One region of the Pseudarthrobacter sp. NPDC058196 genome, then DNA from elsewhere that is predicted to be linked to it. Evidence: riboswitches for the same ligand, from Rfam matches in the RefSeq annotation. Region 1 holds a riboswitch; the other holds the start of a gene.
The links. A riboswitch is a leader RNA that binds a small molecule or an ion and turns the genes downstream of it on or off. The one in region 1 is predicted to bind glycine.

Region 1 (15,029 bases):
GCGTTGGTGGAGCAGTCCCGCCGGGTATGTTCGCTGCCACCTGTGTTTGAGGCCCTGGCTGAAGGAGCGGTGTCGTGGCAGCACGCCCGGATCGTCGCGGACGAAACCGAAGGCCTCACCCCCGAGGGTGCCGCCAGCCTCGTGGCGCATTTCTTCGATCCTGACGCGCCCAACCCGGCCCGGGGTGCTGCGCCCGGTGACCTTGTCCCGTCCCGGTTCCGGGCGAAGGTCCGGGCCTGGCGGGAACGCCACCACCCCGAAACCCTGGAGAAACGGCATGTGAAGGGGGTGGTGGACCGGCGGATGGACTACGCCCCGGACCGGGACGGCATGGCCTGGCTCTCGCTCTACCTGCCCGGGGATACCGCGTGCGCCATCTGGAACCGCAGCACCGCCACCGCCCGCGGCCTCCAAAGCCCTGCGGAGCCCCGGACCCTGACCCAGCTGCGCGCCGACGTCGCCGCGTCCCTGCTCCTCGGCACCGGGCTGCAGCCCGCCGTCAACCACAACGCCGCGGCAGCCGACACCGAACCCGCCGCCGCGGCTGCTGGTGCCGGTAATGACGCAGGTCCGGGATGTGCTTCCACTGACATCGGCAAGATCCCCACACCCCGGACGGACGTCCTGGTCACGGTGCCGGTGTTCTCGCTGCTTGGCCTCACCGATGAACCCGCAGTGCTGGACGGATTCGGGCCGATCCCGGCATCCATGGCACGGAAGCTCGTCGCGGACGGGGCGGAATCGTTCTACCGGGTCCTGGTCGACCCCCGCGACGGGGCGCCCCTGGAGATCGGCCGCACCCGCTACCGGCTCCCCGAGACCATCAAGAAATGGATCCAGCTGCGGGACCGCAAATGCACCTTCCCCGGCTGCACCAACCACACCCCCGACAACGACACCGACCACCTCAACCCCTGGCACCACGGCGGCAAAACAGACGTCCGAAACTTGGCCCAGCTCTGCCCCAAACATCACCGCCTCAAACACCACAGCACCTGGGTCCCCGACCCGGCGACCCCGAATGAACCACCCGGCTGGACCTCACCCACCGGCCGACACTACAAACCCGAACAACCCGACCCCCAACCAACCCACTGGCCACAATGGTCCATGCCCGCTGCTGTCGCCCAGAGTGCAGACCTCTGCCCGGAAGACATCCCGCCATGGGAACCGGACGACGCCAACCTCATAGACCTCAACGACCTGTCACCGGAAGACCCTCTGTGGGCAGAGTTCTTCGAAACGCCGTTCGCTCTTTCGGAGTGAGACCTGTTCAGCAGGAGTGACGCCGGAGTGGGACCAGTTAAGTCGGAGTGACTCCGGTCAGCTGAGATGACGCTGGAGCGGTTGGTCATGCCGGCATGCCTAGGGCTGCAGGCTCCTAGGCGAAGGACTCCAGTCCGACGCCTGCTGCCTCAAGGCCTGCCCTGATCCGGACCGCCATCTCCACGGCGTCAGGTGTCCCACCGTGAATGCACAGGGAGTCCGGCCGGACCCCAATGACAGTTCCGTCCACGGCCGCCACTTCGCCTTGCGTGGCCAGGCGGACGGCCCGTTCGACCACCGTCTCGACGTCGTACAGGACGGCATTGTCCTCCGAGAGCGGCACCAGGCTGCCGTCGGCGCGGTAGGCACGGTCGGCGAAAGCCTCGAAGAACACCGGGTGCCCTGCTTCCTTGGCCAGCTTCAGCAGCTCCGAGCCCGGGAAGCCCAGGAATGGAAGGCCTGGATCGTAGGCGTTGACGGCCGCCACCACGGCGGAGGCCTGCTCGGCGTCGCGGACCGTGGTGTCATACAGCGCTCCATGCGCCTTGACGTAGTCAACGGAGGCACCTACCGCATGCGCGACGCCGTCGAGCGCCCCCAGCTGGTACAGCACGTCACCGAAGAGCTCATCAAAACTCGTGTCCAGCGAGCGGCGGCCGTAGCCGGCCAGATCGCGGTAGCCAAGGTGGGCCCCGACGGTGACGTCCAGCTCGTACGCGGCCCTGCAGCTGTCCAGCATGGTGATGGGGTCACCGGCGTGGAGGCCGCACGCCACGTTGGCGCTGGTGGCCACCTGGAACATCGCCGGATCGCCTCCTGCGGTCCAGGAGCCGAATGATTGCCCTACGTCAGCGTTGAGATCCAAGTGTGTTGCCTTCCAGCGTCAGGTTGTCCGGCGCGGCAGCGGCGGTCAACTCGCCGGGAATGGTGTCCGGCATCGGCCCGAACGCCTCACGGGCGTTCTTGGCCACTGCGCGGCCCATCATGAGGTTACCGGCTCCGCCCACAACAGCCCCTATCCCGAAGGGCAGGGCCCGGCCGAACAAGGCCGTGCCCTGCCGCTTCAGGAGGTTCTTCAGGAAGGCCGACTGGATCCGCTTCCGGACGCTCCCGAATCCCGGCAGCACCATCGACTTGGACAGGACGCTCCCCCACGCGTTGCCGGCGCTGTTGCCGGCCGCCTGGCCGCCGAGGGTCCCCAGCAGCGCGGTGCCCTCCTCGCCGAGCATGATGGCCATGACCATGGTGCCGGCCTTCTCCGGGTTGGTCAGCCTGATGCCGTGCAGTTCAGCCAGCGAGGTTGCGTAAAGGGCTGTAGCTTCCAGGAAGCCAACGGTGGCGGCCGCGGAAAGTCCCAGCGACGCCACGGTTCCGACGCCGGGGACGACGGCGGTGGCACCCACCAGGGCGCCTCCTCCGGCAACAGCCCGCAGGTAGTCGCGTTCAGCGATGTCCGCCAACTGCGCGGCCGTGGCCCGCGGATGCTTCTTCTGGAGCCTGCGGATGTAGCCAACCACCAATGGCCGCTGGATCTGCACCGCTTTCAGGAGCATGTTGTGGACGCCGGGCTTGGGCTTGCCCTCGGCGTCAAACATCGCGTTGTGGGCGGTTTCCTGTGCGATACGGAGTGCGGGGTTGCTGCGCCGGGCCATGGTCACCTTCATTCAAATCGACCTGCAGCGCGTGGCTGCCGTGTCATCCCATCCTAAATGGATAGACACTAAGCATGCTTACACTTTTTGGACCGGCTCTCCTGCATCCGCGCGTTCGGCACTGCGACCGGCGGCCTCGTCGGCCTGGAGCTCGGCCCGGAAGACTTCAAAGCGGGCCAGGTGTGCGGGACGGCGGCGAAGAATTGCCCACGCCACGCCAAGGATGACGAACCAGATGGGGGTCACCAGCAGGGCAACGAGGGTGTCGGGCTGGGTGGTCAGGGCCCAGAGGACGAAAGCGAAGAACGCGTACACCACCCACACGGCGGGGATGCCACCGGGCATCTTGAACTTCGACGCCGCATGCAGGTGCGGCCGGCGGCGCCGGAAGGAAATGTAGCTGGCGAGGATGATCGACCAGACGAAGACGAAGCACACCGCAGACACGGTGGTCACCATTTCAAAAGCCATGCCAACGTCCTGGCCGGCATACATGAGTACGACGCCGGACAGCAGCAGGACGCAGGACAGGAACAGCGCGTTGCTGGGCACCTTCCTCGAGGAGAGCCTGCTGAAGATACCGGGGGCGTCGCCTTCTTGGGCCAGGCCGAAAACCATGCGGGACGTGGAGTAGATGCCGGAGTTCGCGGAGGACATCGCCGAAGTGAGGACCACCAGGTTGACGACTGTGGCCGCGGCGCCGAGGCCGGCCAGGGAGAACATCCCGATGAAGGGGCTGTGGCCGGCGGCGAACTGGGTCCACGGGGTGACTGCCATCAGGATGACCAGCGCGCCGACATAGAAGAGCAGTACGCGGACGGGGATGGCGTTGATGGCCCTGGGCAGCGTGCGCTCGGGATCCTTGGCCTCGGCGGCGGTGGTGCCCACCAGTTCGATGCCCACGAAGGCGAATACTGCGATCTGGAATCCGGCCACGAAGCCCATGAACTCATTGGGGAAGAACCCGCCATGGCTCCACAGGTTGGTGAAGCTTGCGGTGCCCGCGTCGCTCTGGAAACCGGTGAAGATCATGAAGAGTCCCACGATGATCAGGGCCGCGATGGCGACGATCTTGATGAGGGCGAACCAGAACTCGGTCTCGCCGAAGGCCTTGACTGTGGCGAGGTTCAGCAGGAGCAGGATGCCCACCGTGGCCAGCCCCGGGATCCAAAGCGGCAGCGCCGGCCAAAGTTCCTTTGAATATCCAGCGATGGCGATGACGTCCGCAATTCCGGTGATCACCCAGCAGAACCAGTACGTCCAGCCGGTGAAGAAGCCTGCCCAGGGACCCAGGAGGTCGGCGGCGAAATCACTGAAGGACTTGTAGTTCAGGTTGCTCAGCAGCAGCTCGCCCATGGCCCGCATGACGAAGAAGAGCATGAAGCCGATGATCATGTACACGAAGATCACGGAAGGCCCGGCGGCGGAAATGGTCTTGCCGGAGCCCATGAACAGGCCTGTGCCGATCGCGCCGCCGATGGCGATGAGCTGGATATGCCGGTTGGTGAGCTGCCGCTCCAGGTGGGGAGGCTCGCTGCGCGCTGCCGTGGCAGCGCCCTGGCCGCGGGCTGGTTCGCTGTTGGACGTGGGGGGATGAATCGCCATGAGGAACTCCATCGATAAAGCGGCTTTGGGTGCCGCAAAGATTTGGTTCCTCCCCACTCTGTTGTGGACCTGAGAGTTTCCGCAGCCAAGGCCGCTTGCACCGTCGGTGAGCCAGAGTCGTGCCTGGCTGCTTTCCAGAGTTGCCTGTCCGCGGCGGTACGTGGGCCTGAGAGTTTCCTGGGGAGGGTTTGCTCCTACGGCGCCTGCTGGATGTACCCGGCAGGACTCTCCCGCCGCAGGTCGGAGGCGTATTCAGTTGGAAGCCGCCGGCTTTTTGGGGCGGCGGCCGGTCATGCAATGGGACGGGCGCCGACTGGTGGGCCGCTCCGGATACGCTGAGCCAGCCACCGGCGGCGCCAATCCCGGGGTTCAGTGTGGTGTCCGTCACGATCGAATGTCAACCCCTCCCGACACAAGTGGGGAAGGACGGCGTCACGTGTCCATTCAAGCCCTTCGCGGAAGCCGGCCGATTTGCCACGGACGGGTTCGTCCCGGTACCTTGTGAGCCGAATCACCCATATTTGAATAAGCCTTTCGAGCTGTGACGGGAGAGTCCTCCCGGCGACACACCGGGCAGGCGCCGTAGGAGCAAATCCTCCCCAGGAATCTCTCAGGCCCATGTACCGTCACGGCGAGGCGACTCTGGAAAGCAACCGGGCTTCTGCCCGGTTCACCGACGGTGCAAGCGGCCCCCTGCCAACAGCAGGCAACGCGGAATCTCTCAGGTCCAATACAGAGCGGGGAGGAACCCATCCCACGCCGTGCCACCTTCGGCCGGCCAGATCCGGAGTTCCTCATGACGATTCATTCGCATCCAACATCGTTTGTTGACCGCCATATCGGCGCGCGCCGCCAGGCCGACGTCGACACCATGCTCAAGACCGTCGGCTACGACAGCCTTGATGGCCTGGTTGACGTGGCCGTCCCCGCGTCCATCCGCCAGGAAACCGCCCTCCGCCTGCAGGATGCCCTCAGCGAGGTGGAGGTCCTGGCCGAGCTGCGCAAGCTTGCCGCGAAAAACAAGACTGCCGTGCAGCTGATCGGGCAGGGCTACTACGACACCGTGACGCCGCCGGTGATCCGCCGCAACATCCTTGAATCCCCGGCCTGGTACACCGCCTACACCCCGTACCAGCCGGAGATTTCCCAGGGCCGGCTTGAGGCGCTGCTGAACTTCCAGACGATGGTCCAGGACCTGACAGCGCTCCCGGTAGCCAACGCATCCTTGCTGGACGAGGCAACGGCGGTGGCCGAGGCTGTGCTGCTGATGCGCCGCGCCAACAAGTCCAAGGCAGCGAAGGACGGCAAGACGGTGCTCGACGCCGACTGCCTCCCGCAGACCATCGCCATCGTCATGGGCCGTGCAGAGGCGCTCGGTTTCGAGGTTGAGGTGGCCGATCTGTCCAAGGGCCTGCCCGAGGGCGACATCAACGGCATTGTGCTGCAGCAGCCGGGGGTCTCCGGCCGGGTGTGGGACCAGTCCGCTGTGATCTCCGCTGCCAAGGACCGGGGCGCGCTGGTCACGGTGGCGGCCGACCTGCTGGCCCTGACCCTGATCACTCCTCCGGGCGAGCAGGGCGCGGACATCGCCGTCGGCTCCACCCAGCGTTTTGGCGTGCCGTTGTTCTTTGGGGGGCCGCACGCCGCCTACATGGCCGTCCAGAAGGGGATGGAACGTACCCTGCCGGGCAGGATCGTCGGCGTATCCAAGGATGACGCCGGCGCTCCGGCTTACCGTCTGGCTTTGCAGACCCGCGAGCAGCACATCCGCCGTGAGAAGGCCACGTCCAACATCTGCACGGCCCAGGCGCTGCTGGCCATCGTGTCCTCCTTCTACGCGGTCTACCACGGCCCCGACGGGCTGAAGGCGATCGCCGAAACCGCACACCACAAGGCCAGGGTGCTGGCCACGGCCCTCAAGTCCATGGGCCGCGAACTGGTCAGCGACTCCTTCTTCGACACCCTGACGGTGCGCGTTCCGGGCAAGTCTGCCAAGGTGATCGCCGCTGCCGAGGCGCGCGGCATCAACCTGCGCCTGGTTGACCAGGACACCGTGGGCGTCTCCGTCGATGAGACGACGACGGCGGCAACGCTGTCGGACGTCGTCGTCGCCTTTGGCGCCGGTCCGGTGGGTGACGCCCAGGGCTTCGAACTGCCCGGATCCGTCCTGCGCACCTCGGCCTACCTGCAGCATCCGGTGTTCAATACACACCGGTCCGAAACCCAGCTGCTGCGCTACATCCGGAAGCTCTCGGACCGTGACCTGGCGCTGGACCGGACGATGATCCCGTTGGGTTCGTGCACCATGAAGCTGAACGCCACGGCGGAGATGGAAGCCATTTCCTGGCCGGAGTTCGCCTCGATCCACCCGTTCGCCCCGGACTCCCAGACCGAGGGCTGGCGCGAACTGATTTCCGGCCTGGAAGCCGACCTTGCCGAGATCACCGGGTACGACCAGGTGTCCATCCAGCCCAACGCCGGCTCCCAGGGCGAACTGGCCGGGTTGCTCGCGATCCGGGGCTACCACCACTCCCGCGGTGAGCAGCAGCGCACCGTCTGCCTGATCCCGGCCTCGGCCCACGGCACCAACGCCGCCTCCGCCGTCCTCGCCGGGATGAAGGTCGTGGTCGTCGCCACCGCAGCCGATGGCACCATCGACCATGAGGACCTCACGGCGAAGATCGAAGCGAACAAGGACGTCCTGTCCTGCATCATGATCACCTACCCCTCCACCCACGGTGTCTACGACGGAGACGTCCGGGAAGTCTGCGACGCGATCCACGCCGCCGGCGGCCAGGTGTACATCGACGGGGCGAACCTGAACGCACTGGTCGGGCTGGCCCAGCCGGGCCGGTTCGGCGGGGACGTCTCGCACCTGAACCTGCACAAGACCTTCTGCATCCCGCACGGCGGCGGGGGACCCGGAGTCGGGCCGGTTGCCGCGAAGGCGCACCTGGCCCCGTTCATGCCAGGCGATGCGAACAAGGCCGCCCACGAAGCCGGGCACGGCGTCGCCATCTCGGCGTCCCGGTTCGGTTCGGCCGGTGTGCTGCCGATTTCCTGGGCGTACGTGAAGCTGATGGGCGGTGAGGGCCTGACCGAGGCCACCAAGTCCGCGCTGCTGGCCGCGAACTACGTCGCGTCCCGCCTGAACGAGTACTTCCCTGTTCTCTACACCGGTGAGGGCGGGCTGGTGGCGCACGAGTGCATCCTGGACCTGCGCGACCTCACAGCGAAGACGGGGGTCACGGCCGAGGACGTGGCCAAGCGGCTGATCGATTTCGGTTTCCACGCCCCCACCCTGTCCTTCCCCGTCGCGGGCACGCTGATGGTGGAGCCTACCGAGTCCGAGGACCTGGCCGAGATCGACCGCTTCATCGAGGCGATGATCACCATCCATGGCGAGATCCAACAGGTGGCCAGCGGCGAATTCACCCTGGAGGCATCCCCGGTGCGCAATGCACCCCACACGGCCGCCGCCGTCGTGAGCTCCGACTGGGACCGCGCTTACCCGCGCGAGCAGGCCGCCTTCCCCGTTGCCTCGCTCCGCCAGGACAAGTACTTCCCGCCCGTCGGCCGGATCGACGGCGCAGCCGGCGACCGGAACCTGGTCTGCTCCTGCCCGCCCCTCGAAGCCTTCGAGCTTTCGACAAGCTCAATCACCGAATTGGAAGACTGATTTCCCATGACTGAGAACTACACCGCTCTTTTAGAGCAGCACAAGAAGGCCGGGGCCTCGTTCACGGACTTCGGCGGGTGGCAGATGCCGCTTAAGTACGAGTCTGAACTCGCGGAACACCACGCCGTCCGCAACACTGCCGGCCTGTTCGACCTCTCCCACATGGGTGAGGTCTGGGTGACCGGCCCCGACGCCGCCGCCTTCCTGGACTACGCCTTGGCCGGCAAACTGTCCGCGGTCGCCGTCGGAAAAGCAAAGTACTCGTTGATCTGCAACGCCGATGGCGGCATCATTGACGACCTCATCACCTACCGCCGACCGTCCCCCGAAGAGGGCGTGGACAGGTACCTGGTGGTGCCCAACGCGGGCAACGCCGCAGTGGTGGCGAAGGAACTCCTGAAACGCTCCGCCGCCTTCGACGTCACTGTGGAGGACGCCTCGGCAGAGACCTCGCTGATCGCCGTGCAGGGACCGAATTCCGAGGCGATCCTCCTCGCGCTGGTCCCGGCCGAACAGCACGCCCTGCTCACCGAGCTCAAGTACTACGCCGCCGTGGAGGTGGGCATCGCCGTCAACGGTACGGTCCAGGACCTGCTCGTGGCCCGGACCGGCTACACCGGCGAGGACGGGTTCGAGATCTACGTCCCCAACCTGGACGCCCCCGCACTGTGGGAGGCACTGCTCCAGGCCGGCGAAGGCTCCGGGCTGGTTCCCGCCGGACTGGCTGCACGCGACTCGCTCCGCCTCGAAGCCGGGATGCCGCTCTACGGCAACGAACTCTCCCGCCACGTCAACGCCTTCGCCGCCGGCCTGGGCCCGGTGGTGTCGCTGGCCAAGGAGAGCGACTTCGTAGGCAAGGATGCCCTGGCCGCCATCAAGGCCGCCGGAGTTGGTTCAACCATCGGGCAGAAGCTGGTGGGACTCAAGGGTGCCGGACGCCGCGCCGCCCGCGCCCACTACCCCGTCCTCAAGGACGGCAACCTGGTGGGCGAAGTGACCTCCGGCCAGCCCTCCCCCACGCTCGGATACCCCGTCGCCATGGCCTATGTCGACGTCGACTTCGCTGAGATCGGCACCGTCCTCGAGGTGGACCTCCGCGGCAAGCCCGAGCGCTTCGAAGTCGTCCCCCTCCCCTTTTACAAGCGCCAGAAGTAATTCGATTTCGCCCACCCACGACACGTTTTAAGAGAAAGAAAGTAGACAATGAGCAAGGTTGTTTCTGAACTGAAGTACTCCGCCGAGCACGAATGGGTTGCCGTTGACGGGTCCGGTCCTGCGGGGATCGGGATTTCCGCCGTGGCTGCCGATGCCCTGGGCGACATCGTCTACGTGGACCTCCCTGAGGTGGGGTCCACCGTGACGGCCGGCGAAACCTGCGGCGAGGTGGAATCCACCAAGTCCGTCTCCGACCTCTATGCCCCGGTCACCGGCGAGGTCACCGAGATCAACGATGGTGTGGTCTCGGACCCCGCCCTGATCAACAGCGATCCCTATGGAGCCGGCTGGCTCTTCAAGGTGGCCGTCACCGCAGAAGGCCCGCTCATGTCCGCCGAGGAATACGCAGCAGCAAACGGCGGCGAGCTGTGAGCGCCCCCGCAGAAGTGGGCGCCTTCACGCAGGTGGCCTCACCCAGCCTGAACGCGGACCTGTCCGCACTGGACCCCGAGATCGCCGCCACGATCGATGCGGAACTGGGCCGCCAGCGCGACGGCTTGGAAATGATCGCCTCCGAAAACCACACCGCCGCAGCTGTGATGCAGGCCCAGGGTTCGGTCCTGACCAACAAGTACGCCGAAGGCTACCCGGGCAAGCGCTACTACGGCGGCTGCGAACACGTCGACGTGATCGAGCAACTGGCGATCGACCGTGTGAAGGCCCTGTTCGGCGCGGAATACGCCAACGTCCAGCCGCACTCCGGAGCCCAAGCCAACGCCTCCGTGATGCACGCGCTGATCAAGCCCGGCGACACCATCATGGGACTGAACCTGGCACACGGCGGGCACCTGACGCACGGCATGCGCATCAACTTCTCCGGCAAGCTCTACAACGTGGTGCCCTACCAGGTCCGGGAAGATAGTCACACCATTGACATGGCAGAGGTGGAGCGCCTGGCCCAGGAGCACAAGCCGCAGCTCATCGTGGCCGGCTGGTCCGCCTACGCCCGCCAGCTGGACTTCGCCGAGTTCCGCCGGATTGCCGATTCCGTGGGCGCTTACCTGATGGTGGACATGGCGCACTTCGCGGGGTTGGTGGCCGCCGGGCTCCACCCCTCGCCGGTTCCGCACGCGCACGTCACCACCTCCACCACGCACAAGACCCTCGCCGGTCCGCGCGGCGGGATCATCCTGAGCAACGACGCCGACATCGCCAAGAAGATCAACTCGGCAGTGTTCCCGGGCCAGCAGGGCGGACCGCTCGAGCACGTCATCGCCGGCAAGGCTGTGGCCTTCAAGATCGCCGCCACCGAAGAGTTCCGCGAACGCCAGGAGCGCGTCCTTGCCGGCGCGCGCCTCCTGGCAGAACGCCTGGTCCAGCCGGACGTCACCGCGAAGGGCATCAGTGTGGTCTCCGGCGGCACCGACGTGCACCTGGTCCTCGTCGACCTGCGCAACTGCGAACTTGACGGACAGCAGGCCGAGGACCGCCTCGCCGCTATCGACATCACCGTCAACCGCAACGCCGTGCCCTTCGACCCCCGGCCGCCCATGGTCACCTCAGGCCTGCGCATCGGCACGCCCGCGCTGGCCACCCGCGGGTTCGGCGAGGACGCCTTCCGCGAGGTTGCGGACATCATCGCCGAGGCATTGACGGCCGACGCCGGCGCGGACCTTTCCGGGCTCCGTCACCGCGTCGAGGCCCTCGCCAAAGCCCACCCGCTCTACCCAGGCATCGCGCCCCTGTCCTGACCCTGGCTTCGACAGGCTCAACCACCGGTCGTTGGGCCTGTCGAAACCCTTCGAGCAAACAAAGGAAGCAACCATGACATTGGCACCTGAAGGCCGGAAGATGCTGCGGATCGAGCAGCGCAATGCTGCCGTTCCGGTGGAGCGGAAACCGGAGTGGATCAAGGCCAAAGTCCAGATGGGCCCGGAGTTCGTCGGGCTGAAGAACCTGGTCAAAAAAGAAGGCCTGCACACCGTCTGCAAAGAAGCCGGCTGCCCCAACATCTTCGAATGCTGGGAAGACAAGGAGGCCACCTTCCTGATCGGCGGCTCCGAATGCACCCGCCGCTGCGACTTCTGCCAGATCGACACCGGCAAACCCTCCCCCGTGGACGTCTTCGAACCCACCAAGGTGGCCCGCTCCGTCCAGTCCATGCAACTGCGCTACGCCACCGTCACCGGCGTCGCCCGCGACGACCTCGCAGACGAAGGCGTCTGGCTCTACGCCGAAACGGTCCGCAAGATCCACGAACTGAACCCCGGCACCGGCGTCGAGCTGCTGATCCCCGACTTCTCCGGCAACCCCGAGCACATCAAAGCGATCTGCGACTCCGCCCCCGAAGTCTTCGCCCACAACGTCGAAACCGTGCCCCGGATCTTCAAACGGATCCGGCCCGCGTTCCGCTACGACCGCTCCCTGGACGTCATCACCCAGGGCCGGAACCTGGGCATGGTCACCAAATCCAACCTCATCCTGGGCATGGGCGAAACCCGCGAGGAAATCTCCGAAGCCCTCCGCGACCTCCACGCCGCCGGCTGCGACCTGATCACCATCACCCAATACCTCCGCCCGAGTGAACGCCACCTTCCCGTGGACCGCTGGGTCAAACCCCAGGAATTCGTGGACCTCCAGCACGAAGCCCAGGAAATCGGCTTCCTCGGCGTCATGTCCGGCCCCCTGGTCCGCTCCTCCTACCGCGCCGGCCGCCTCTGGGCCACCGCCATGCGCAAAAAAGGCCGCGACATCCCCGCCGAACTCGCCCACATCGCCGACGGCATCCAAGACTCCGGCACCACCCGCCAGGAAGCCAGCACCCTCCTCGGAGGCTAGGACCGCTGGAACGCATAACGGCGGTAGGAGGCTTAGGCGGGCCGGCAACCGAAGCTGCCGGCCCGCCGTCGGACGCGTTGCCTAGCTGTTGCCGCGCACCACCGGGATGCTCGCCGTCGGCAGGCCGCTGGGGAAGACTGTAGGTTCGGGTACCGCGACCGGTTCCAGCGGTACCTGCACCGCTTGCGCCGCCACGAGGACGCGCTGGCCCCGGACGTCAATTTCCAGGGGTTCGCCCTCCTGCACGGTCAGGGTGATGGAACCGGACGCGAGCTGGACCAGCAGCAGGCGGCCCCTGATCTTCAGGTGGAAGGCCAGCGAATCCCATTCGGCCGGCAGGCGAGGATCGAAGAACGGGACCGGCCCCTGGTCCCGCATGCCCGCGAAGCCGCACACCAGGGAGGACCACACGCCGCCCGTGGAGGCGATATGGACGCCGTCGATCGTGTTGCCGTGGGTGTCATCCAGGTCGATGAACGCGGCACTGGTGAAGTGGTCCAGGGCTTCCTTCGAATACCCCACCTCGGCCGCCATGATCCCCTGCACGCAGGCGGACAGGGTGGAGTCGCCGGTGGTGATGGGATCGTAGAAGTCGAAGGCCCGCTGCTTCTCCTGCGCCGTGAAGTCCTGCCACTGGAGGAACATGGCCAGGACCGTGTCCGCCTGCTTGAGGACCTGGTGGCGGTAGATCACCAGCGGGTGGAAGTGCAGCAGCAGGGGGTACTTGGACCGCGGGGTGGTCCAGTCCCAGGCTTCCAGTGTCATGAAGTCGTTGTCCTGGGAGTGCACCTGCATCCGGGTGTCGAACGGCAACTGCATGAGGTTCGCCGCAGCCTCCCACAGCTGGCGCTCCTCCTGCGTGATTTCGGCATGCTCCAGCGCCGCGGCGGCGCGCAGGTTGAAGCGTGCCATCACGTTCGTATAGAGGTTGTCGTTCACCACGGCCGTGTATTCGTCGGGGCCGGTGACGCCGTGGATGTGGAAGAGGCCGTCCTTGCCGAAGAAGCCCAGGGAGATCCACATCCGGGCCGTCTCGATAAGCAGTTGGGCGCCCATTCCGTCCCGGAAGGCGGCATCGCCGGTGGCCCAGAGGTACCTGTTGGTGGCGAAGGCGATCGCGGCCGCGATGTGGAACTGGGCCGTTCCGGCAGCGTAGTAGGCGCTTGCTTCGAGTCCGTTGATGGTTCGCCACGGGAAGAGCGCACCGTCCACGCTCAGTTCCTTGGCACGGATCTTTGCCTCGGGCAGCATGCCGTGGCGGAACTCGAGCACCTGCCGCGCGCCGTCGGGGTTGGTGTAGGTGAGGTAGGGCAGCAGGTACACCTCCTGGTCCCAGAAGTAGTGCCCCTCGTAGCCGGAGCCGGTCACGCCCTTGGCGGGAATGCCGGCAACATCGGCGCGGGCCGTCGCCTGGGCCAGCTGGAAGAGGTTCCACCGGATGGCCTGCTGCAGGCCGGGGCTGCCGCCGCCCACCACAATGTCGGACGTGGCCCAGTAGCCGCGGTAGTGGGCCATGCTCTCGGCGAAGATCTCGTTCACCGGGCGGAGGGCTTCCTCGGCCACCGCGGCTGCATCGACGTCCGGGTCCTGGACGCGGCGGCCGGCGGCGTAGCTGACGCTCTTTTCCAGCCGGAAGGGTTCGTCCGGGTCCACTGCCAGGACATACCGGACACTGCTGTCGTCCTGGTCCACCAGGGTTTCGAAGGGCTGGTGCCCCGCAGAGGTCCAGTGGTCCACTGCCAGGCCCACCCGTTGCTTGGATTCCGCGGCCTCCCACGAGAGGCGCAGCGATCCGTCGCCGCCGTCGAGGCGTACGGGCAGCAGCACCCGCCCGGCGTGGCGGCCGGACCGGCGGGGATCGTGCACGGAGTGGTCCTCCACCGGCTGGTCCTGGCGGTTGATGACCTGGGAGGTAACGTCCAGCGAGACCTGCCGGTCCGTGGCCACTTCCAGCGAGATGCCGAGGCAGCCGCGGGATTCGAAGCCTACGGCGCGCCGTTCGGTGGTGGTCACGGCGGCCCCGGACCGGCACTGCCAGGTGATGCGGCATTCGTAGATTCCGGTGGAGAAGTCAACGGCGCGCCGGTATTCCAGGACCTCGGACTCGGCCAGGCTGAGGGTTTCGCCGTCCACCACCACCGCGAAGTTGTTGGCGTCCGGAATGTAGAGGATGCGCTGCCCGGTCCGGGCGAACCCGAAGGCGTTTTCCGCGTGCTTGATGTCCCAGATTTCATGCAACCCGTTGATGAAGCTGCCGGGCAGGCCGCCATCCGCCGCCGCCCAGTGGGCGCCGCGGATGCCCAGGTGCCCGTTTCCCAGGGCAAACAGTGTTTCTAGGGTTCCCGCGACACCTGCCTCGTGGCGGGTTTCAACGAGTTGCCAGGGGGTGTCGGGGAACCGTTCGCGGTCCGCGGTAATGACTGCCATGGTGGGGATCCTTTGGCCTTGCTGGGTGCCGCCGTGGGGCGGGCACGAGGTATTCGGGGAAAATGCGCTGCTCGGAAGGGTGCCGCGGTGGGGGGGGTTAGCGGCACCGGTTGCCCGGGGGGATCGGGCATCACCGGTTTAGGGGATGAGTTCCTGAAGGTCATTGACCACCAAGGTGGCACCGGCATCCAGGAGCGTCTGCCGACCGGCGCCCCGGTCCACCCCGATGACGGAGTGGAACGATCCGGCCCGTCCGGCCTGCACGCCGGACACGGCGTCTTCCACCACCACGCACTCAGCGCTGGAGAGGTCCAGGAGTTTCGCGGCGTATTCGTAGGTGGCAGGGCTCGGTTTGCCGGGCAGGCCCTGTTCGGCGGCAACCACCCCGTCCACCACAACGGGGAAGT
Region 2 (15,029 bases), on a different contig from region 1:
AGTTAAGTTTTCCGGCGGCGACGAGCTCGCCGCTGCGCCGAACGCCGAAGAATTCCACCTGCTGGCCCCGGGCGCGCTGGAAACGGGCAAAATCGAGGGACTGCAGGAAGCTGTTTTGCGGGTGCTTTACGGCGAAGGCCTCAAACTCGGCGTCGCTGAGGACGGCGTATTCAAGTCCGGTAGCGGCGGAAACAGGATTCAAGGGGTGACCTTCTTCTGGACTCTTCGCGGCCTGGTGGGCACGCGCTGGGCGGACGGTGTTCGGGGCGGGCTGCACGGGGCGTATGGTCCGGCCGTGGGCTGCGGTGGACTGCATCCCACGGGATGCCGGTCAGTAGAACTGCTGGCCGGTCCGGGCGGTTTCAATCCGGCGGAGCACCTTTTCGCCGCCGCTGGTCCAGAGCTTGTGGCGCAGCGGGGACAGGACGTAGTCGTAGCAGCCCACAAAGTCGGTGACGGTCTTGGTGAAGCTGGTCTTGAACATGCCCATCCCGTAGAGGTTGTGGGTTTTGTCCTTGATCCGGGCCGCCGGCGGGGTGCCGCAGAAGTCGTATTCGGTGCAGCCGAGTTCCTGCATGCGGCGGATGGCTTCCCACTGCACCAGGTGTGAGTCCCCGTACTGTTTGCGGTTTTGGGTGGACCCGCCGTCCTTGTAGGTTGCCTTGGCTCCGTAGTTGATCACGAAGGCTCCGACGCTGGGCTTGCCATCCTCGTAGACGAAGAAGAAGTTGCCCTGGCCACGGTTGCAGAATTCGTCCCAGAACTTGGCGTAGTAGTCGTAGCTGCGCAGGGGCATGGAGCCTTTGGCGTTGACGGTGTCGGCCATCAGGTCGTAGAGCGCACGGTAGGTTGCCGGGCCTTGTTCCTGCCGTACCACCTGGCAGCCCTCGCGTTCGGCGCGCCGGATGGCGTTGCGGGCGCGCGAGGAGATCGCTTTGAACACTTCCTCGGTGCTGCCCGAGATATCCAGCAGGGCCGTGGAGTCGTTGGACTGGATGTTAGGGGCTTTGCGGAGGCCCGCTGCCTGGATGTCCTGCTGTGCCTCGGCGGTGTCGATGATGTCCGGTTCCACCTTGATGGTGAAGACGTTCAGTTTCTGGCTGCGGACAAAGGCCGCGCAGGCTTCCAGGGCGGCCTTCAGGTCCGCGGCGGCGGCAACGTCGGGGCCCTTGATGAGGTACCAGAGCCGGCCCAGGACGGGAAATGACTTTTCAAGGACCAGGTTGTAGCTGGAATTTCCAGGGGCTTCCAGGACAAGGAAGCGGACTTTCCAGCCGGTTCCGTTCTTGACCGATGCGTAGGCGGCGGACTGCAGCATGTTGCCGCCGTTGGGGTTGGCCGTGACGTGCTTGTCCCAGTTCTCAATTTCCTCGGCTGTGGCAAAACGTGCGGTGAATTCTCGCAAGGGGGCCGTGTCCAATCGGGTTTGTGCGCGGTTTCGGTGGGTCTGGATGCGTGCGGACATGCAGCATCAAGTCTAAAGCCTCAGCCACCGGAGCCATCTCCCGGCGATGCCTGGCATGGCGCCGGTGGTTCGCGGGGCGGCGTCTTGACGGGGCTGCCCGGGGTCGGCAAGGGTTGGAGGATGACGCCGGACCCGGACCAGAGCACCACTTCCGCGGATCGCGGCCGGCCTTACGGCGCCGGGACCCAAATCGCCGGTCTTGCCGCCTTCCTGGTGGCGTCCTTGATGGTGGCGGCGCTGGGCGGACTGGCCTCGGCCAGCAACGTCAACGGCTGGTATGCCACAGCGGACAAGGCTCCATGGTCCCCGCCCAACGGCGTATTTGGCCCGGTCTGGGGAATCCTTTACGCGGCGATGGCTGGTGCGGGCTGGCTGGTGTGGCGCAAACGGACGGAACGGACTCGGACCGCCCTCACCATCTACGGGATCCAATTGATCCTCAACCTTGCCTGGACCCCTGCGTTCTTTGCCCTCTACCCTGCCCTTGGGACCGCTGCACTGTGGCTTGGGATGGCCATCATCCTCGCCCTGATTGCCGCCGTTGCGGTCACGGTCCTCTACTTTGGTCCCATCAGCCGGACCGCCGGGTTACTGCTGCTGCCGTATATCTCCTGGCTGGTGTTTGCGGCTTCCTTGAACTGGTGGGCAGCTGCCCACAACTAGGGAGTGTGCGCCGGTTTCCGGGAACTGGCGTGGGTGGTCAGCATTCCACGACGTTGACGGCGAGGCCGCCCATGGCTGTTTCCTTGTATTTGTGGGACATGTCTTTGCCGGTTTCGCGCATGGTGATGATGACTTCGTCGAGGGACACGCGGTGGGTCCCGTCGCCCCAGAGCGCCATTTTCGCGGCGTTGATCGCCTTCGCGGCCGCGATCGCGTTTCGCTCGATGCAGGGGACCTGGACCAGCCCGCCAATCGGGTCGCAGGTCAGGCCCAGGTTGTGTTCCATCGCGATTTCCGCGGCGTTCTCCACCTGCGCCGGGGTGCCGCCCATGACCTCTGCCAGGCCTGCGGCGGCCATCGAGGACGCGGACCCCACCTCGCCCTGGCAGCCGACCTCGGCCCCGGAGATCGAGGCTTGTTCCTTGTAGAGCACCCCCACAGCGGCCGCGGCGAGCAGGAATTTGACGACGACGTCGTCGCGGTCAGTGCCGGTGGCTTTGTCCATGCCCGGGGCGAAGTGCAGGGCGTAGAACAGCACCGCGGGGATGATCCCGGCCGCCCCGTTCGTCGGGGCGGTGACCACCCGGCCACCGGACGCGTTCTCCTCGTTCACCGCCAACGCCACCAAGTTAACCCACTCCTGCCAATACCGGGGATCGAACGGGCCGGCATCCCACGCGGCGTCCTGGTCCGTGTCCTGCCCGTCGGCGCATTCCTTCTTCAACCGCTCAAACCAGTCAGGAGCGCGGCGGCGGACCTTCAGGCCGCCCGGCAACACCCCCTCACGCCTCAACGAGGCTGCCACGCAGGCTTCCATCACCGACCAGATGTGCAGCAACCCGGCACGGATCTCGTCCTCGCCGCGGGAGGCCTTTTCGTTCACCAGCATCACATCGGCGATCCCCAACCCTGTCACCGCGCAATGTCCCAACAGTTCCGCGGCTGTCCGGAACGGCAGCGGCAACTCCTCTTTGGACGCCTCCAGTTCCTGCTGCGCAGCGTCCTCCTCACCCTCCCGGACGATGAACCCGCCTCCGACGGAGAAGAACGTCGCTGAATGCACCACGGCCCCGGCAGCATCGGTGACGGTGAACGTCATCCCGTTTGTGTGCCGCGGCAGGACCGTCAACGGCCGCAGCACCATGTCCTTAACCCCATAGGGCAGCGGGACGGCGCCGGCGAGGTTCAAGGTCCCGGTCTCCGCGATCGAAGCCAGCCGCTCCTCCACCTCCGCGGGGAGGATCAACTCCGGATGAAACCCCTCCAAGCCCAACAGGATCGCGGTCATCGTCCCGTGCCCATGCCCCGTGGCCGCCAACGAGCCATACAAGTCCACCCGCAACGACGCCACTTGAGCCAGCACACCCGAGGCCTTGAGTTCCGCGGCAAAAACGGCAGCAGCCCGCATCGGCCCCACAGTATGAGACGACGAAGGCCCAATCCCGATCGAAAACAGATCAAAAACGCCAACAGCCATGCGATTGGTTCCTAACTAAAACGGGTGGTGGGGCGGGGTTTCGAAAAGCAAAACCACCGGCTGTCCGGCGCTATTTTTGGCGCTTGTAGAACGGGAGGTCGACGACTTCGAACGGCGCGGCCTTGCCGCGCAGGTCCACGTCCAGGGCGGTGCCGGGTGCGGAGTGTTCGACGTCGACGTAGGCCATGGCGATCGGGTAGCCGAGGGTGGGTGAGGGCTGGCCGGAGGTGACTTCGCCCACCGTGGCGCCGTCTTTCAGGACCGCGTAGTGCGCGCGGCCGGCGCGGCGTCCCTGGCCCTTGAGCCCCACGAGGCGGCGGCCGGAGGTGCTGCCTGCACCGGCTTCCTTCCTGGCTGCCAGCGCGGCCTTGCCGACGAAGTCTCCTTCTTTGGACAGCGCGACGACGGCACCGAGGCCGGCTGCGAACGGGTCGCCTTCCAGCGAAAGTTCGTTACCGTAGAGCGGCATCCCCGCTTCGAGGCGCAGCGAGTCGCGGGAGGCGAGCCCTGAGGGGGTGAGCTGGCCCTCGTCGGCAATGGCGATCAGCGCCTGCCAAAGGCCGGCGGCGTCCCCGTTGTCCACGAAGATCTCAAAACCGTCTTCGCCGGTGTACCCGGTGCGGGCCAGCAGCAGGTCAAGGCCCGCACCGCCCACCAGGAAGGGAACCTCGACGGCGGCGTAGTACTTCAGCTCTGTCACCAGTGCATGCTGTGCTGCCGGGACCAGTCGCAGCAGAATCGACTCGGCTTTGGGGCCTTGGACTGCGATCAGTGATGTGCGGGCCGAAGCGTCCTCAACCTCCACGTCGAACCGGGCGGCACGGTCCTGCAATGCTGCCGCGACGGTGGCTGCATTTCCTGCGTTGGGGACCACCAGGAAGACGTCGGTACCGTCCTGCGCCGCGGGACGGCGGTAGGTGATGAGGTCATCGATGATGCCGCCGTCTTCGTTGCAGATCAACGAGTATTTGGCCTTGCCCACGGCCATGGCGGAGATCTTGCCCACCAGGGCGTAGTCCAGGAACGCGGCGGCCTCGGGGCCGGTGACCCAGACCTCACCCATGTGGGAGAGGTCGAACAGGCCGGCAGTGTTGCGGACGGCGTGGTGTTCGGCCAGTTCGGAGCTGTACTTAAGCGGCATCTGCCAGCCGCCAAAGTCCGTGAAGGAGGCGCCCAATTTTTTGTGCTCGTCGTAGAGCGCGGTGTACTTCTCAGTCATTGAAAGTCCTCTGGGAGCGGTAGTTGAGCTGGTCGAAACGCGGGCCGGCCAGCTCAACCCCCGGGGCGGGTTTAGTTCTCGAATTCGGAAAGCGGCGGGCAGGAGCAGATGAGGTTTCGGTCGCCGGCTGCGCCGTCGATCCGGCCGACGGGCGGGAAGTACTTGTCCTGCTTGTGGTGGGCCGGGAACGCTGCCTGCTCGCGCGGGTAGGCGCGGTCCCAGTCGGAGCTCACGACGGCGGCGGCCGTGTGGGGTGCGTGCCGCAGGGGCGAGTCGGCCACGGCAAAGTCGCCGTTCGCTACCTGGTCGATTTCCTTGCGGATGGTGATCATCGCCTCGATGAAGCGGTCGATCTCGGCCAGGTCCTCGGACTCGGTGGGTTCCACCATCAGCGTGCCCGCGACGGGGAAGGACAGGGTGGGGGCGTGGAAACCGAAATCGATCAGCCGCTTGGCCACGTCCTCGGCCGTGACCCCCGTCTTCGCTGTGAGGTCGCGCAGGTCCAGGATGCACTCGTGCGCCACCAGGCCGCCCTCACCGGTGTAGAGAACGGGGAAGTACTCGTTCAGGCGGGACGCGACGTAGTTCGCGGCCAGCAGCGCGGACTTGGTGGCCTCGGTCAGGCCCTCACCGCCCATCAGCTTCACGTACGCCCAGGAAATCGGCAGCACACCGGCCGAACCGAACCGGGAGGCGCTGATGGCGACGCCGTGGCCTTCCTCGTGGGCGGCCTTGTTCGCATCGCCTGGCATGAACGGGGCCAGGTGCGCCTTCGCGGCAACCGGCCCGACGCCGGGTCCCCCGCCGCCGTGCGGGATGCAGAAGGTCTTGTGCAGGTTAAGGTGCGAGACGTCCCCGCCGAACCGGCCCGGCTGGGCCAGCCCGACCAGTGCGTTCAGGTTCGCCCCGTCGATGTACACCTGGCCGCCGGCGGCGTGGATCGCGTCGCAGACTTCCCGGACGTCTCCGTCGTAGACCCCGTGGGTGGAGGGGTAGGTGATCATGATGCAGGACAGGACGTCCCTGTTCGCTTCGATCTTCGCCGTGAGGTCCTCATGGTCGATGGTGCCATCGGCTGCGGTGGCGACGACCACGACCTTCATCCCGGCGAGGACGGCGGAGGCGGCGTTGGTGCCATGGGCCGAGGCCGGGATCAGGCAGACGGTGCGCTGCTGCTCACCGCGGGAGTGGTGGTAGCCCCGGATCGCGAGGAGCCCGGCGAGCTCGCCCTGGGAGCCGGCGTTGGGCTGGATGGACACCTGGTCGTACCCGGTGATCTCGGCAAGGTCGGCTTCCAGGCCGGAAATCAGTTCGCGCCAGCCCTCGGTCTGGGAGTCCGGGGCGAACGGGTGGATCGAGGCGAACTCCGGCCAGGAAATGGCTTCCATCTCCGCCGTGGCGTTCAGCTTCATGGTGCACGAACCCAACGGGATCATCGTCCGGTCCAGCGCCAGGTCACGGTCCGAGAGCTTCCGGATGTAGCGCAGCAGCTGGGTTTCGGACCGGTGTGTATTGAACACCGGATGCTGCAGGTAGACCGAGGTACGCTCGACGCCGGCTTCCAGCGCAAAGCCAGCGTGATCGGTAACCGTGGCGCCGAAGACGTCGGCAACCTGGGCGACGATGGCCGGCGTCGTGGTTTCGTCCAGGGAGATGCCCACCGTGTCGGCATCGATGCGCCGGAGGTTGATGCCGCGGGCCTCGGCATCGGAGATCACTGCTGACGCGCGGCCGGCAACGCGGACCGTCAGGGTGTCGAAGAAGCTCTGGTGCACCACCTCGACTCCGGCGGCCGCCAGCGCGGCCGCCAGGCTGCGGGCGTGGCCGTGGGCCGTTTCGGCGATTGCCTTCAGCCCGTCCGGGCCGTGGTAGACGGCGTAGAAGGAGGACACGATGGCCAGCAGCGCCTGGGCCGTGCAGATGTTGGACGTGGCCTTCTCACGGCGGATGTGCTGCTCGCGGGTCTGCAAAGCCAGACGGTAAGCCGGAACGCCGGCGTCATCCTTGGATACGCCTACCAGGCGGCCGGGCAGCGACCGCTCCAGGCCCTTGCGGACGGCCATGTAGGCGGCGTGCGGCCCCCCGAAGAACAGCGGCACGCCGAAACGCTGGGTGGAGCCGACGGCGATGTCCGCGCCCTGCTCGCCCGGAGGAGTGATCAGGGTGAGCGCCAGCAGGTCCGCGGCGACGGTCACGAGGGCCCCGCGCTCTTTGGCGGCGGCAATCACACCGGCCTGGTCCCACACCCGGCCCGAAGCGCCGGGCTGCTGCAGCACAATGCCGTTGATGTCGCCCTCGGGCAGGCCCTTGGACAGATCGGCCACCTCAACCTCGAAACCGAGCGCCTCCGCGCGGCCCATGACAATGGCGATGGTCTGCGGCAGCACATCGATATCCAGGACCGTCCGGCCGTCCTTGGCATCCTTGGCCTTGTTCGACCGCCGCATCAGCAACACAGCCTCGGCCACGGCGGTGGCTTCATCCAGCAGGGAGGCGTTGGCGATGGGCAGTCCCACCAGGTCCTGGACCATCGTCTGGAAGTTCAGCAGCGCCTCCAGCCGGCCCTGGGAAATCTCCGGCTGGTACGGGGTGTAGGCGGTGTACCAGGCCGGGGATTCAAGGATGTTGCGGCGGATCACCGGCGGCGTCACGGTGTCGTAGTAGCCCTGCCCGATCAGCTGCACGGCAGTCTTGTTTTTCGCGGCAAGCTTGCGCAGCTCGGCCAGGACCTCAACCTCGCTGAGGGCGTCCTGCAGGCGGAGGGCGGTTTCCTGGCGGATGACCTTGGGGACGGCGGTGTCAACCAGGGAGTCGACAGTGTCGTAGCCAACGGCTTTGAGCATGGTGTCGACGTCGGCCTGGCGGCGCGCGCCGATATGGCGGTCTACGAAGGTGGTGGAGGCTGGGCTAACCGGCACGAAGGAACTCCATTTACTCAGGCGGCGAAGGGTACGCCACAGCGATTCGGGTTCCTCCCCGCTCTGTATTGGACCTGAGAGTTTCCGCGGTGCCTGCTTGGCAGGACCCGCTTGCACCGTCGGTGAGCACAACGGCCCAGCGCCCCCGATGGGGGGAAAGGGAACCGCCTGCTGCTTTCCAGAGGCGCCTCGCCGCGGCGGTACGGGGGCCTGCGAGATTCCTGGGGAGGATTTGCTCCTACGGCGCCTGCCTGTACACCGGCAGAACTCTCCCGCCGCAGATCAAAGGCTATTCACTTGTTAAACCAGCCATGTGCTGGATCATGCGGGCCGGTGACAGCCCTCACAACATTCAATTGTCCTACGCCGCAACCCTTCCCGGCAAATGGCGAAGCCTACCTGCGGAGCCGCTCCAGGGCTGCCAGGAGTTCCGCCACGTCAGCGGCCGCTCCCCCTTGCGGCGCGGGTCCCACGGACAGCATGGCATTGAAATACAGCCCGTCCCCCATGTACAGGACCGCCTTGGCCAGGCCCGGTCCCACATCGGCCGCGATCTCGTCCAGCCACCGCTGCTGGATGGCTGCGAAACGGCGCCGCGTTTCCTGGTGTGCCACCTCCGCCAGCCTGGTGGCGGCGACGATGGCCCGGTCCAGCGGAGTGTCCGCCCAGACGGAGGAGCGGATGAAGTAGGCGGCCGCCCCCTCGCCCGCCGCAGCCATGGCATCGGCGTCCTCTTTGGCCAGTCCGTCCAGGCGGTCCAGCAGCACTTCGATAAGCGCTTCCTTGTTGGGGAAGTGGTAAAGCAGGCCGCCCTTGGATACCCCGGCCTTCTTGGCCACCGCGTCCAGGGTGGCCGCCCGCTCCCCCACGTCGATCAAGAGGGTTTCGAAGGCGTCAAGGACCGCGTCACGGGCTACAGGCTTTCGGGGCATGCTTCCCATCATGCCCTCCGCGGGCTGAGAAACGGGAAATGTCAAGGTTTCAAACTGTACCGTCTGGACGGTATAGTTATTTCATGACGACTCCCCTCTCGACCCTGGCGCCCGCACGCACCGGCGGAGCCGCCGCACGCTCCCCGCGGCGCGACTGGCTCGCGTTGGGGCTGCTGATGTTCCCTGTGCTGCTCGTCGCCGTGGACAACACCGCCCTGACATTCGCCCTGCCAGCCATCACCCGCGCCCTGGAACCCTCCGGCGTACACCTGTTGTGGATTATTGACGCCTATCCGCTGGTACTGGCCGGGCTCCTGGTATCGATGGGAAGCCTTGGCGACAGGATCGGACGCCGCAGGCTTCTGGTCATCGGCAGCACGGGCTTTGCCGGCTTGTCCGCCGCGACGGCTTTTGCGCCCACCGCGGAATGGCTGATCGCCGGACGGGCCGCACTGGGGTTCTTCGGGGCGATGCTGATGCCATCCACGTTGTCGCTGATCCGCAACATCTTCCCGGAGCCCAACCGCCGGCGGTTGGCCATCGCCATCTGGGCGGCAAGCTTTTCGGGCGGGGCCGCCTTGGGGCCGATCTTCGGCGGCTGGCTGGTGGAACATTTTTGGTGGGGCGCCGTCTTCCTGGTGGCGGTCCCGCTCATGCTTCCCCTGCTGGCGCTGGGGCGGACCTTGATCCCGGAATCCAAGGACCCGTCGCCGGGCAGGGTGGATGTCCCCAGCATCCTGCTTTCCATGCTGGTGATGGTTCCCATGGTCTACGGCATCAAGGATGTTGCCACCGAAGGTCCGGGCCCGGCGGGCTTTGGCAGCATGGCGTTCGGCCTGGTGATGGGCGTGGTGTTCGTGCGGCGGCAGCACCGCCTGGAACACCCCCTGCTGGATATGTCGCTGTTCCGGAACCGGGTCTTCAGCATGGCTATCAGCGCCAACATCCTGGCCCTGTTTTCCTTCAACGGCTTCATCCTGTTCCTTGCCCAACACCTCCAGCTCCTTGAGGGCCTGAGCCCGTCAGCGGCGGGCGTGGCGATGATTCCGGCGCTGGCGGCCACGGTGGTTTCCGGCCTGGTGGTGGTGCCGCTGGTCCGCAAGGTCCGGCCGGGGTACGTGGTGGGTGCCGGCCTGGCTTTCAGTGCCACAGGCTACAGCCTGGTGACGTTCGGAAACCACGACGGTGGACCGGCGCTGCTGCTGGCGGCGCTCCTGATCCTGGCGCTGGGCGTGGGGACGGCGGAAACCATTTCGAATGACCTCATCCTGGGCTCCGCCCCGCCGGAAAAGTCAGGCGCCGCCGCGGCCATCTCCGAAACAGGCTACGAGGTGGGCTCACTGCTGGGAACGGCAGTCCTCGGCTCGATCCTGACGGCCTCCTACCAGCACAACCTGCGCCTCCCCGCAGGATTGGATGGCATACTCCCGGGCACCTCGCTGCACAATGCCGGGGAAACGCTGGCCGGCGCCATGGAGGCGGCCGCCGGCCTGCCCGGCCCGCTGGCGGACGCCGTCCGGGGAGCCGCCGCCGCCGCGTTCGATTCCGGCGTGCACATCACGTCCGCGATTGGGCTGGTACTGATGGCGACGGCGGCAGTCCTTGCCGCCGTCGTGCTGCGCAAAGTACCCAGGGCCACCTGACCGCACGGGACCAAAAGGGCGCCCGGCGCCGGATCAATTCCGGTGCCGGGCGCCCAAGAGCGTCCAACGGCGGGACGCTTGGCTTACTTGGAGTCCGCGGTGGTGACCCTGGCCGTCGGCTTCATGTTTTCAGCCTGCACCATCCAGGCGAACTGCTCCAGCCGCGCGATGAACTCATGCAGCAGGTCCGCGGAGGTGGGGTCTTCCTCGTCCACTTCGTCATGGACCTTGCGCATGGTGCCCACGGCGGCCTCGAGGGCGGCCACGATCCGGTCAATGGCATCCTTGGTGCTGATCAGCCCCTCGGGGAACTGGGCCAGGCTGGTGGATCCGGCAACGGTGGAGCTGCGGCCGTCCGGGAGGGCATGCAGGGCGCGCATGCGTTCTGCAGTGTCGTCGGCGAACTGCCGGGCGGCGTCGACGATCTCGTCGAGCTGCAGGTGCAGGTCACGGAAGTTGGTGCCCACGATGTTCCAGTGCGCCTGCTTGCCCTGGATGTGGAGTTCGATCAGGTCGGCCAGGACAGCCTGCAGGTTATTGGTCAGTGTCGGTGAAGCTTTCATGCGTCCTCCTCGATTGGTCCAGTAGGGCCGACGCTACCAGCCGTGGACTCCCCCGCAGCCGGCGATCCGGAAATTTCTCAGTGAGCTTACTAATTGCGGAAATCGGTCATAAACGAATGTGATTCATATTTCATCTTGCATCGGAGGGTCCGCGCCCCCATACTAAATGAACGCCATTCATATAGTGACCTCCGTCTCACAGCCTTCCAGAAAGTGGTGCCATGACAGAGACAATCCGCACCAGTACCTCCATATCCGGCCCCCACGCCCACGCACCGTCCACGGACGGCGTCAGCGCCAAGGGACTCAAGGGCGGTCAGCTCGGCCTGCTGGCCGTCGTCGTCCTGGGCATCTCAACCATTGCCCCCGCCTACACGCTTACCAGCGCACTCGGACCCACCGTCAACGAAGCCGGGCTCCAACTGCCAGTCATCTTCCTGATCGGTTTCATCCCCATGATCCTGGTCTCGCTCGCCTACCGGGAACTCAACGCCGATTCCCCGGACAGCGGCACCACCTTTACCTGGGTCACCAAGGCGTTCGGCCCCTGGATCGGCTGGATGGGCGGCTGGGGCCTGCTGGCCGCCAACATCATCGTGCTGTCCAACCTGGCCGGCGTCGCCGTCGACTTCTTCTACCTCTTCCTGTCCCAGGTCACAGGCTCCCCCGAGCTGGCAGACCTGGCGGACAACAAGGCGCTCAACGTCATCACGTGCTTCGTGTTCGTGGCACTGGCCGTCTGGGTCAGCTACCGCGGCATGCACACCACCAAGATGGTGCAGTACAGCCTGGTGGGATTCCAGCTGCTGGTGCTGGGCCTGTTCGTCGCCATGGCATTCGCCAACTGGTCCACCTCCGAAACCGCCATCCCGTTCAGCTGGGACTGGTTCGACGTCACCAGGATCGAGACCTTCGGCCAGGTTGCCGCCGGCATCTCCCTGTCGATCTTCGTGTACTGGGGCTGGGACGTCTGCCTGACGGTCAATGAGGAAACCGCCAACGGCAAGAAGACCGCAGGGGTGGCAGGCACCCTCACCGCGGTCATCGTCCTGGCCATCTACCTCCTGGTCAGCATCGCCACCATGATGTTCGCCGGGGTGGGAGATACCGGCAACGGATTGAACAACGCCGAGAACCACGAGAACATCTTCACGGCGCTGGCCTCCCCTATCATGGGCCCGTTCGCCATCCTGATGTCCCTGGCGGTGCTCTCCAGCTCGGCCGCATCCCTGCAGTCCACGTTCATGTCACCATCGCGCAGCCTGCTGGCCATGGCCCACTACGGCGCGCTGCCGGAACCGTTCAGCCGGATCAGCAGGAAGTTTGCGACGCCGGGCTTCGCCACGATCGCTGCCGGCGTCGTCTCCGCCGGGTTCTACGCGGTGATGCATGTGGTCAGTGACAATGTCCTGAACGACACCATCCTGGCGCTGGGCCTGATGATCTGTTTCTACTATGGCCTCACTGCGGTGGCCTGCACCTGGTACTTCCGGCACAGCCTGTTCAACAGCGTTCGCCACTTCTTCTTCCGCCTGGTGTGCCCGGTGGTGGGCGGCGTGGGCTTGTTCGTAGTGTTCGCCCAGACCGCCGTGGACAGTCTCTCCCCGGAGTTCGGCAGCGGTTCGGAGATCTTCGGCGTGGGCCTGGTGTTCATCCTGGGCGTCGGCATCCTGGCCCTGGGCGCCGTCGTCATGCTTGTCATGTCCCGCACCCACCCCGGCTTCTTCCGCGGCGAAACCCTCAAGCAGGACACCCCCGCCCTGGTGGTCCCGGAATAGGAAACCCATACAAAGGTGCCGTGCCCTCAACCGGGGCCCGGCACCTTTGTGCTGTCACCAGCAGTGCGCCACATCGATCAGACAAAGCAGCGCCGGCCACCTCAGGGGAGGTGGCCGGCGCTGTGAAGAACGGGTGGGGCTCAGCCCTCGCAGTCGCGGCAGTACTTCAGGCCGTCCTTTTCGCGGGCCACCTGAGACCGGTGGCGGACCAGGAAGCAGGACGAGCAGGTGAACTCGTCGGACTGCTCGGGAACCACAATGACGGTGAGTTCCTCGTTGGACAGATCGGCGCCGGGGAGGTCGATGCCTTCAGCGGTGTCATTCTCGTCAACATCGATGACGGCGGTCTGCGCGTTGCCGCTCCGGGACGCCTGGAGGGCCTCCAGGGAGTCAGCGGGAGACTCCTCTTCCTGCTTGCGTGGAGCATCGTAATCGGTAGCCATTAGCGTGTTCACTTTCGTTGCTGCACAGCGCCATTTCAGGCACCTCAGTGAAGCAGTTTAGGGCATCATCCCGGCCCCGGCGCAATAGTGTGGCCAAGCAGACATTCAGTTGCGGCCGGACACCTTTCCCACGTGTTCGGAGCGGGCGTGGTCGGCCCCGGCGGAGACCCCGCTCAAGGCCGGAAGCCAACCCCACCGGGTGGCATCGGCCATAGCGCCGGCGGCCTCGAATTCGGATTCACAGGTAAAGGTATCAACGGCCCAGTCGCGGAGCCGGATAAGCAAGGTAGCCGTCATGCCTGTAACCTACGCAGCAATTGTTGTGGCCACGTTTCGCGGCGGTCTCCCCCGGATTAATTCCGGCGCCTGCCTGCTTCCTCAGGCGGGCGGCGGGGCCGTGCTGCTGCGCAGGATGAGCTCGGGCTCCACCACCAGCGTCCGGGGCCCTTCCGCACCGCCGAGCACCGCGAGCATCATGTCCATGCAGCGCCTGCCCAGTTCCTCAAAATCCTGCCGGACCACTGTCAGCGGGGGGCTGAAGTACGCGGATTCGGGCTGGTCGTCGAAGCCCACCAGGGAAACGTCCTTCGGCACGTCCAGGCCCGCTTCGTTCAAGGCTCGCAGGATCCCCAACGCCATCTGGTCGTTGCCCACGAAGAGGGCAGTGGCGCGCCGGTCAGCCGCCAGCCGCCGGCCAATGTCGTAGCCGCTTCCGGCGCTCCAGTCTCCCTCCACCAGGAGATCCGCCTCGAGCCCGGCGGCCTCCAGGGCGGACCGCCAGCCGTCGGACCGCGCCACGGCGTCAATCCAGTCCTGCGGCCCGGCGACATGCCCGATCCGGCGGTGGCCCTGCGCAATGAGGTGCCGGACGGCCAGTTCGGCTCCCTTGCGCTGGTCCACCCGGACACCGCCAACAGCGTCATTCCCGTCGGAGCCAACGGCCACCACCGGCACCCCGATCGGGAGTTCCGCCAGTGCCGCCAACGTAGCCAAATGCGGAACAATCACCACGATTCCGTCCACCGCCTGGTCCAGGAAGTGCCTGACGGCGTCCAGGATCGTCTCCCTGGTGACCTCCCGCAGCGCAGCGACGCTGACGAAGTATCCTGCGTCCCGCGCGGCCCGTTCGACTCCCAGCAAGGTGTTGGCAGGGCCGTACTGCGACAACTCGCTGCCAAGGACACCGATGGTTTGCGAGCGCCGGGTGACCAGGCTGCGGGCGGCAGTATTGCGGCGGTAGCCGAGTTCGGCAATCGCCGCTTCCACCTTTTGCCGGGTCTCCTTGCTGACGTTGGGGTGGTTGTTGACCACCCGCGAGACGGTTTGGTGCGAAACCCCGGCCAGCCCCGCCACGTCCTCAAGCCTTGGCAGCCGCCGGGGCCGGGAGCTGGGCTGCGCCACCGAATCAGATCCCGCCGGCGAGTCTGTAGTAGGCGGCGTTCCAGTTCAGGTCCTTCTTGAACTGGCGGATGGTGGTGGCGTCGTCGATGGTCAGGAGTTCGGTCTTGGCGATCTCGGCGAAGTCTTCGAAGACGTCCATGCCCACCTGGGTGGAGAGCACGGTGTGGTGGGCGGCGCCGGCGGTGAGCCAGGCGGCGGCGGACGTGGCGAAGTCCGGCTTCGGCTGCCAGAGCGCGCGGGCCACGGGGAGGTTGGGCAGCGGCTGATCCAGGGGAACCACGTCGACGGCGTTGGCCACCAGGCGGAAGCGGTCGCGCATGTCGGACAGGGCGACGACGACGCCTGGCGAGGCATCGGCGTCGAACACCAGGCGGACGGGATCTTCCTTGCCTCCGATGCCCAGAGGGTGGATTTCCAGCCGCGGCTTTGCAGCGGTCAGCGAGGGGCACACTTCGAGCATGTGCGCGCCCAGGATCTTCTCCGAGCCCGGTTCCAGATGGTAGGTGTAGTCCTCCATCAGGGAGGCG

Region 2: another riboswitch for glycine. It lies ahead of gcvP (aminomethyl-transferring glycine dehydrogenase); the one in region 1 lies ahead of cycA (D-serine/D-alanine/glycine transporter).

Annotation. Positions count from the first base shown of each region.
Region 1 is NZ_JBHVVN010000009.1:49,376-64,404, reverse strand. It holds gene ACFVVC_RS14110 (DUF222 domain-containing protein) at 1-1,266, shown strand, start outside; gene ACFVVC_RS14105 (LamB/YcsF family protein) at 1,382-2,131, opposite strand; gene ACFVVC_RS14100 (hypothetical protein) at 2,115-2,918, opposite strand; gene cycA (D-serine/D-alanine/glycine transporter) at 2,997-4,523, opposite strand; glycine riboswitch at 4,668-4,766, opposite strand; glycine riboswitch at 5,059-5,159, shown strand; gene gcvP (aminomethyl-transferring glycine dehydrogenase) at 5,320-8,202, shown strand; gene gcvT (glycine cleavage system aminomethyltransferase GcvT) at 8,209-9,357, shown strand; gene gcvH (glycine cleavage system protein GcvH) at 9,406-9,789, shown strand; gene glyA (serine hydroxymethyltransferase) at 9,786-11,108, shown strand; gene lipA (lipoyl synthase) at 11,182-12,195, shown strand; gene ACFVVC_RS14065 (glycoside hydrolase family 65 protein) at 12,277-14,622, opposite strand; gene ACFVVC_RS14060 (HAD family hydrolase) at 14,761-15,029, opposite strand, start outside.
Region 2 is NZ_JBHVVN010000010.1:23,687-38,715, reverse strand. It holds gene ACFVVC_RS15170 (peptidoglycan bridge formation glycyltransferase FemA/FemB family protein) at 1-202, opposite strand, end outside; gene ACFVVC_RS15165 (lipid II:glycine glycyltransferase FemX) at 332-1,465, opposite strand; gene ACFVVC_RS15160 (TspO/MBR family protein) at 1,586-2,128, shown strand; gene ACFVVC_RS15155 (L-serine ammonia-lyase) at 2,166-3,605, opposite strand; gene gcvT (glycine cleavage system aminomethyltransferase GcvT) at 3,676-4,824, opposite strand; gene gcvP (aminomethyl-transferring glycine dehydrogenase) at 4,896-7,742, opposite strand; glycine riboswitch at 7,931-8,027, opposite strand; gene ACFVVC_RS15140 (TetR/AcrR family transcriptional regulator) at 8,138-8,674, opposite strand; gene ACFVVC_RS15135 (MFS transporter) at 8,758-10,317, shown strand; gene ACFVVC_RS15130 (Dps family protein) at 10,401-10,880, opposite strand; gene ACFVVC_RS15125 (APC family permease) at 11,102-12,658, shown strand; gene ACFVVC_RS15120 (DUF4193 domain-containing protein) at 12,799-13,101, opposite strand; gene ACFVVC_RS15115 (hypothetical protein) at 13,207-13,398, opposite strand; gene ACFVVC_RS15110 (LacI family DNA-binding transcriptional regulator) at 13,480-14,502, opposite strand; gene araA (L-arabinose isomerase) at 14,507-15,029, opposite strand, start outside.